Regions from separate parts of the Maritalea sp. YIW29 genome, predicted to be linked through region 2. Evidence: predicted binding sites of a transcription regulator. Region 2 holds the regulator's gene; the other holds the start of a gene.
The links. Region 2 encodes PhoB, which activates phosphate uptake and scavenging genes when phosphate is short. Its sites were predicted from a motif close to TGTCATNNANCTGTCAT; they were not measured.
Positions count from the first base shown of each region.

Region 1: phnC (phosphonate ABC transporter ATP-binding protein) is a predicted target of PhoB. The motif match lies at 1,315-1,331, and genes of this name have one in related genera.

Region 1 is NZ_JBXVVF010000002.1:1,220,321-1,223,736, reverse strand. Features, by position in the region: gene phnD (phosphonate ABC transporter substrate-binding protein) at 1-391, opposite strand, end outside; gene phnC (phosphonate ABC transporter ATP-binding protein) at 440-1,252, opposite strand; gene AC2D8L_RS15325 (hypothetical protein) at 1,527-1,748, shown strand; gene AC2D8L_RS15320 (SLATT domain-containing protein) at 1,946-2,518, shown strand; gene AC2D8L_RS15315 (reverse transcriptase domain-containing protein) at 2,526-3,416, shown strand, end outside.
Region 2 is NZ_JBXVVF010000003.1:51,871-55,286, forward strand. Features, by position in the region: gene pstB (phosphate ABC transporter ATP-binding protein PstB) at 1-129, shown strand, start outside; gene phoU (phosphate signaling complex protein PhoU) at 153-857, shown strand; gene phoB (phosphate regulon transcriptional regulator PhoB) at 910-1,611, shown strand; gene AC2D8L_RS15760 (MarR family winged helix-turn-helix transcriptional regulator) at 1,822-2,283, opposite strand; gene AC2D8L_RS15765 (hexameric tyrosine-coordinated heme protein) at 2,379-2,603, shown strand; gene AC2D8L_RS15770 (globin domain-containing protein) at 2,722-3,416, opposite strand, start outside.

The DNA of each region.
Region 1 (3,416 bases), on a different contig from region 2:
GTTCTGTCACACCAGCATCTTTGCGGGCGAAACCAATGGAATGGTAACCGTAAGATCCGTCGAGATTGATCTTTACCAAAACCGGCTCAACCGCATCAGAATCTTGCAAGTAAACAGCTGCGTAAGATGATGCACCCATCCAAGCCATATCCAATGTGCCACCAAGCAAACCTTGGATCACGCCATTATAGTCAGCAGGCGCAAACAATTTCACAGGTACGCCAAGTTCGTCTGAGGCATATCCTTGCAAACAGCTATAGCTGTTCATGCGGTCTTGAGCGTTTTCACCGCCAAGAATGCCAATGCGGAATTCGCTAATTGAATCAGATGCCACAGCACCGGTCGTCAGTGTAGATAGAGCCAGAAGGGCTGCAGTAAAAGTCGATTTCATTGTTTTCTCCATTATGAACGCGGCAGACTCCACGCTCCATGTCTTTGGTCAGGCAATTGCCGCGACCAGTTCTTCGCTGCGATCAAGCGCATCGATTTGTGTTGAGGTTGCTTCCTCAGAAAAGTCTTCGCCTGCACCGTAAATTTCGCGTGCGGCGTAAGTCGTCAGCTCCGATGGCGGGCCGTCAAAAACAACAGCACCATCACGCATACCGATAACCCGATCGCAATAGCGACGGGCAGTGTCGAGCGTGTGCAGGTTGGCAACAACCAGGCGGCCATCTTCCTCATGTATGCGACGCAAAGCATCCATCACAATTTGCGCATTCATGGGGTCAAGGCTGGCAATTGGTTCATCCGCCAAAATGATCTTAGGGTCTTGCATTAAGGCCCGCGCAATGGCGACGCGCTGTTGCTGGCCGCCAGAAAGTGCGTCGGCACGTTTTGGCGCATGCTCAGCAATGCCCAACCGATCCAAAAGCTCGACGGCCCGATGAATATCTTGAGTTGGATAAAGGTTGAAAACCGACGCCAAAGTCGAGCGTTCATTCAACGTGCCGTGCAGGACGTTTGAAACAACGTCCATACGCGGCACCAGATTGAATTGCTGAAAGATCATCGCGCATTCAGATTGCCAGCGACGTCGCTCAGCTCGCTTCAAATTAGAAACGCACTTGCCGTCAAAATGAATTTCGCCATCTGTTACATCAGTAAGCCTGTTGATCGTGCGCAACAATGTCGACTTGCCCGCACCTGACCTTCCGATGATGCCGATAAAAGCCGGTTCCTTGATTTCGAAACTGACATTGTCGACAGCCGATTTGTTACGGAACTTCTTCGTGACGTTGGTAATGCGCAGCATAATGCCCCCTTTGTTCAGGGGCGGAAACTATTCGCGCCGAGTTGCAGATTCTTGACGAACGCGTGAATGTTTTATGACAGTGGATAAAGTGCAGGGCTGGCCGACATAGCGATTGGGTTGGGATTTGCCATTGGCCTGCGACGATAAATGGAGATTGAAAGGCAACAATTGCACAACCTGAGGCCTTATTTTCCCAGCGATCCAAATGGAGTTTGTCCCTGACAAGGCGAGATGGGCTGTCTTATCAATTGATCGTCAAAACATGGAGACGATCATGACTGAAATCATCACACTCAAGCAAATCTGCGAAGAACTGAAAATCGATCCACGCGAAGCGCGTGAAAAGCTACGCACAGCAGCACGCGACAAAAAGAACTATCCAGCGCTGGCTGCACATAAGCCACGCACACCTTGGCAATGGGTGAATGGATCTGATGGCGAGAAAGAGGCACAGGAGTCCTTGAATTGCAAAACAACCAATGCAAAGCAGAAATGACTATCGACATATTACGTTAGATTGTGCAGTCTATCAATGTGTGTGAGCGGGATGGCGACATCGCCATCAGCTCATGTTTGGGTTATACTTATAGACACAGGCATTTTGCCTGAGCGATTACAATCTGTACCGCTATCTTCTTCGGAGGAATTAATGCTCTTGAACTTTTGCGCTCACACACTTTTTTGGGGGTAAAGTTGGAAAATCAAGAAGCACTTAAAGAAATAAAAGACAGAGTATGGATTACAGCAAAATCACGTATTACAGCCGAAAAGCGGCTTAGACAGATTGATACTGTCACCCACATCTCGCTTACGCTGCTATCAACAATCGTCGTTGGAATTTCAGTGTTCGCGGACCAACTTCCAGCCAACGTTCCAGTCACAAAATACACAATAATTCTGTCTATTCTTGTTCTTGTTTTCTCCGTAATAGTATTCGGGTTCAGGTTCGGTCAGAGCGCTGTCCTACAAAGAGAATGCTACCTGCGCCTAGATCGTATTCGTGACAGCGGCGCTGGCGCGGATGAACTTCAAAAAGAATACCATGAAATTCTATCAGCCTATCCAAATCATTCTAGCTTAGATTACGAGAAGCTAATTCTTGATCGTACGCTTTTCAGCAAAGCTGGAATTACGGACTCACATGGGAAGTCATTAAAATGGACGTTCCCTATGCTTGCCCGGTATCTATTCAATTCTCTCTTGTTGTGGTCGGTTCCGCTACTGATACTGATAGGCAGCATCGGGTCGCTGTTTTGGATTTGGTAGAATTTCAGTGAAGAAAAATGAAAGGTCAGCAGCGAATTGGTTTCAGTCCTATTTAACTAAACCCACATTTCAAAAACTGTATGAGGAATATGTACATGAACGCAGTGGCGTCGGCCGCGACGGTGTTACCACCTCGCAGTTTCAGACTATGCTTGATAGTGAAATTGAAACTGCTTTGCGCAAAATTCAAAACATTACTTTCGATTTCACGTCATACAAAGAGAAACTAATTTCAAAGGGTGCCGATAGCTTCCCTAGGCAGATTTCAGTTCCCACTGTAAGAGACAAGCTAGTACTTAAATTCCTATCAGAAGTGCTCGCAAAGATTTACCCTGAACATGTATCAAGGCCCCCACACGAATTCGTCAAGCGCATTCACAAAACGTCGTCCAGCGCACCATCCAGCTATTGTTATTTGCGACTAGACATCCAGAATTACTATCCCTCAATAGATCATAAAATTCTGATGCGCATTTTACGCCGCAAGATACGGCACAAAGCACTTCTCCATTTAGTTGAAAATGCAATCAAGACACCGACAGGCGTGAGGAAAAGTGACGCCACGCAAAATACGTTGGGTATCCCACAAGGACTAAGCATCTCGAACATTTTGGCAAAGCTGTATTTAGAAGACATCGACAAACAGATGATGGAAGACAATACCATCGAGTATTCTAGATTTGTCGATGACATCCTCATCATAAGCGAAAAAAGCAGGGCAAAATCTCTATCTGTAGAACTTCCAAAACTAATAAAACAGAAGCGAAAGGTATTTTGTCACAAGGTGGGAGAAAGCAGCAAAAGTACCTTAATCAAGCTAGAAAACGGGATTGACTATCTAGGATACCATTTTCGAGGTAACGAAATCGAGGTTCGGGCTTCATCGTACAAAAAGATG
Region 2 (3,416 bases):
GCTCGGGTCAGTCAAAAAACAGCATTTTTCCACCTCGGTAAATTGATCGAGGAAGGCCCGACAGAGCAGATTTTTACAAATCCGCATCATAAGAAAACCCAAGATTATATTACGGGTCGGATCGGGTAATTTAACGGCGAAAGGGCAACAAAATGGCCAACGCATCGAACGAACATATTGTATCTTCCTACGAAGAAGAACTAACAGAACTGACCCGTGCAATCTCAGAAATGGGTGGCATGGTGGAAGTCGCGATTACCGACGCCACCCAAGCGCTGATCCGGGTCGACCATGACTTGGCGAAACAAACATCAAAGGGCGACCGCGCCGTTGATGACATGCAACGCTATATCGACGAGAAGGCGGTTTCAATGATCGCGCGTCGCCAGCCCATGGCCGCTGATTTGCGCCATATCGTATCTGCCATCCACGTTGCAACTGATTTAGAGCGTGTTGGGGACATTGCGAAAAACCTAGCGCGACGCGTCAAACATATCGACAGTCAACGCATTTCCAAGCAGCTTTATAGCGGCATTCGGCATATGTCAGATCTAACTTTGAGCCAGATTAAACTTTCAATCGATAGCTTTACGACACGTGACGCCGAGATTGCTTTGGATGTATGCCGCCGCGACGATGAAGTTGATGCACTATACGTCTCGCTGTTCCGTGAATTTTTGACCTACATGATGGAAGACCCGCGCAATATTACCGACTGCGCCCACCTTCTATTCTGCGCCAAAAATTTGGAGCGAGCTGGTGACCACGCGACCAACATTGCTGAGGCTGCCTATTATCTAAAAACAGGCGAGAACCTTTATTACGACGTTGAATCGGGCAAGGTGCAGCTAACCTAAAATCGCTGCCATCTTCCTTACATTCACTTCTATCTTAAATGGAATTTCCGTTATGGCTCCGTTCATTTTGATTGTCGAAGACGAGGCTGATCTTGCTGTTATGCTTCGCTATAATTTGGAAGCCGAAGGCTATCGCGTAGCTGCCGTTGAAAGTGGCGACGAGGCGACTTTGCAACTTCAAGAAGAGTTACCCGATTTAATCCTTTTGGATTGGATGTTGCCCGGATTGTCTGGCATTGAGCTTTGCCGACGTTGGCGCTCACGTGAAGAAACATCACGTGTGCCCATCATCATGATGACGGCCCGTGGTGAAGAAGAAGAGCGGGTTCGCGGCCTAGCAACAGGTGCCGACGATTATGTTGTAAAGCCATTTTCCGTGCCTGAACTTGTTGCCCGCGTCAAAGCGCACCTACGCCGCGCCAACCCAACCCTAATGGCCAACAGTTTAAAGTCTGGCGATATTGAACTCGACCGCGAAACCCACCGTGTGCGCCGATTGGGCAAAGAAGTTCACCTTGGTCCCACCGAATACCGCCTTCTGGAATATCTAATGCAAAGCCCGGGACGCGTTTATAGCCGCGAGCAATTGCTAGATGGCGTTTGGGGGCACGATGTCTATGTCGACGAGCGTACCGTCGACGTACATGTTGGACGTTTGCGCAAAGCGATCAATCGCGGAAAGTCAAAAGACCCCATCCGCACCGTTCGCGGTGCCGGCTATGCCTTCGACGAGAAATTCGCTTCGTCCGCATAAATTTTAGTTTCCACGGTCGCTTTATAGCAAAACCAATTAATGATTTTGGCAGCAAGTTAGAAGAGCGTATATTTGTAGCTAGACTTTGTGCCACCCGGTAACGCGATCTCTAGTTCCGACTTCGGAATTGACGCCATCGGGTCTTAAACACTTCAGTCGAAGTCACCAGGCAAGGGTGAAAATAGCAACGCCATCTGCCAATAGGTTGCGTCATTTGGCAGTGAATCGCCCAAGGCCAGCTTTAAGTTTCCCCAATACTTGGATTAGCCCCTCTAGTTCCACTTCTGAAAGTTTGGTGTCCTCAATCATACAGCTTGTGATTGAGGCACTTTTTCTTTTTAATTCCTTTCCGGCATTAGTAAGCGAAACGACAACTTGTCGTTCATCTTGCTTGTTGCGTATGCGGCTGATGTATCCTCGTTTTTCTAACCGTTTAAGAAGTGGCGTCAATGTGCTGGTTTCCATCGCGAGCGCTGACGCTATATCAGTCACGATTCTACCATCTTTTTCCCAAAGCAAAACGAGCGTAATATATTGTGGGTAGGTCAGATCCAAGGGCGCAAGGTGCTGCTTGTAAGACCGATTGACGACATGCCATGTGGAATAAATCGCATGACAAAACATATCATTTGCGCCTTTTGGGCGTTTTGGCTCGTTCACTAAAATGCTCATCGTAATTTACATCGTGTACGATATTATCGTTTGACAATCACTTTCAAGTATTATTTATATCGTGCGCGATATAAATATGGAAAGAGGAGCTAAACGTGAGCTGGTTATCATCACTAAAAACGAATACACCCGAAGAAGGTTATGAATTGGCGATCAAACTGTCACGGATGGCAGTCAAAAAAACACAACCCGACGACGACGCACGAAATCGCATGCGCCCAGATTATGCAAATAGCGCTGACAGTCTTACTCAGGTGTCTCTTGTCGTTGCTACAAATTTCCAAACAGTTTCAGCGGCCAACAACTATTGGCGTACCTAAAACAATCGTGGTCGACCAATCATTCAAACCCAAAACCTACATTGGTGGCTTTACACTGACTAAAAGCTAGCAAAGTCCATGCAGGAAAAACCACCAATCTATGCAAATGATTTTTAAGTTAGATCATAAGCGCTTTGCTGACGAGTGCGTCTTTATCAACATAGTTTGAAACATCGACGCCGTTGTCTAGAAGGGCTTCTCTCAGTTCGTTCTCGGTCAACGCCTCCACGTCACTTTGGGACATTTTTAGGAAGTTCACCTTCCGCTTGAAGGCAGGGTTTGTCTCTCCGAAAAAGCTTTGATTTGAGAATTTGAATTCCTCAGCATATTTGGTCATGAAGTGAGTAAGAAACGTGTTGATGCTTAACCTGACGCGCGGGTCATCGGTCATTTGATCGCTTGAGCCATTTAGCGCGTCCAGCATGAGCTGCGACCAGCGTTGAGCCCCTTTGTCATTCATCAATTGCATGGCGTTGTGGGTGTGATGAAAATTTAGGCGAAACTCCGCACCATGATAATATGGGCCGCCGCCCATCACATCGATCCACATGGCAGCTTGGGTGTTGACATGATGGTTGATGCCACCCACGCGGGCAAAAACAGACGTAAACCAGTCTTCATCCGCAAACACACGTTCATAAAAATTTGTGACAATGTCTACGATTGCGTCTTGGCCCAACACCGAAAATAGTTGCCAAAATTGGATGGGTTTTGACGCATCCGCGGATGCGTTTAACGACACAATTTGCGCAATGCGGTGGGCGTCCTTGGGTAAATTCTTCTTTTCAACGGCCGATTGAATATAGGCGTTCT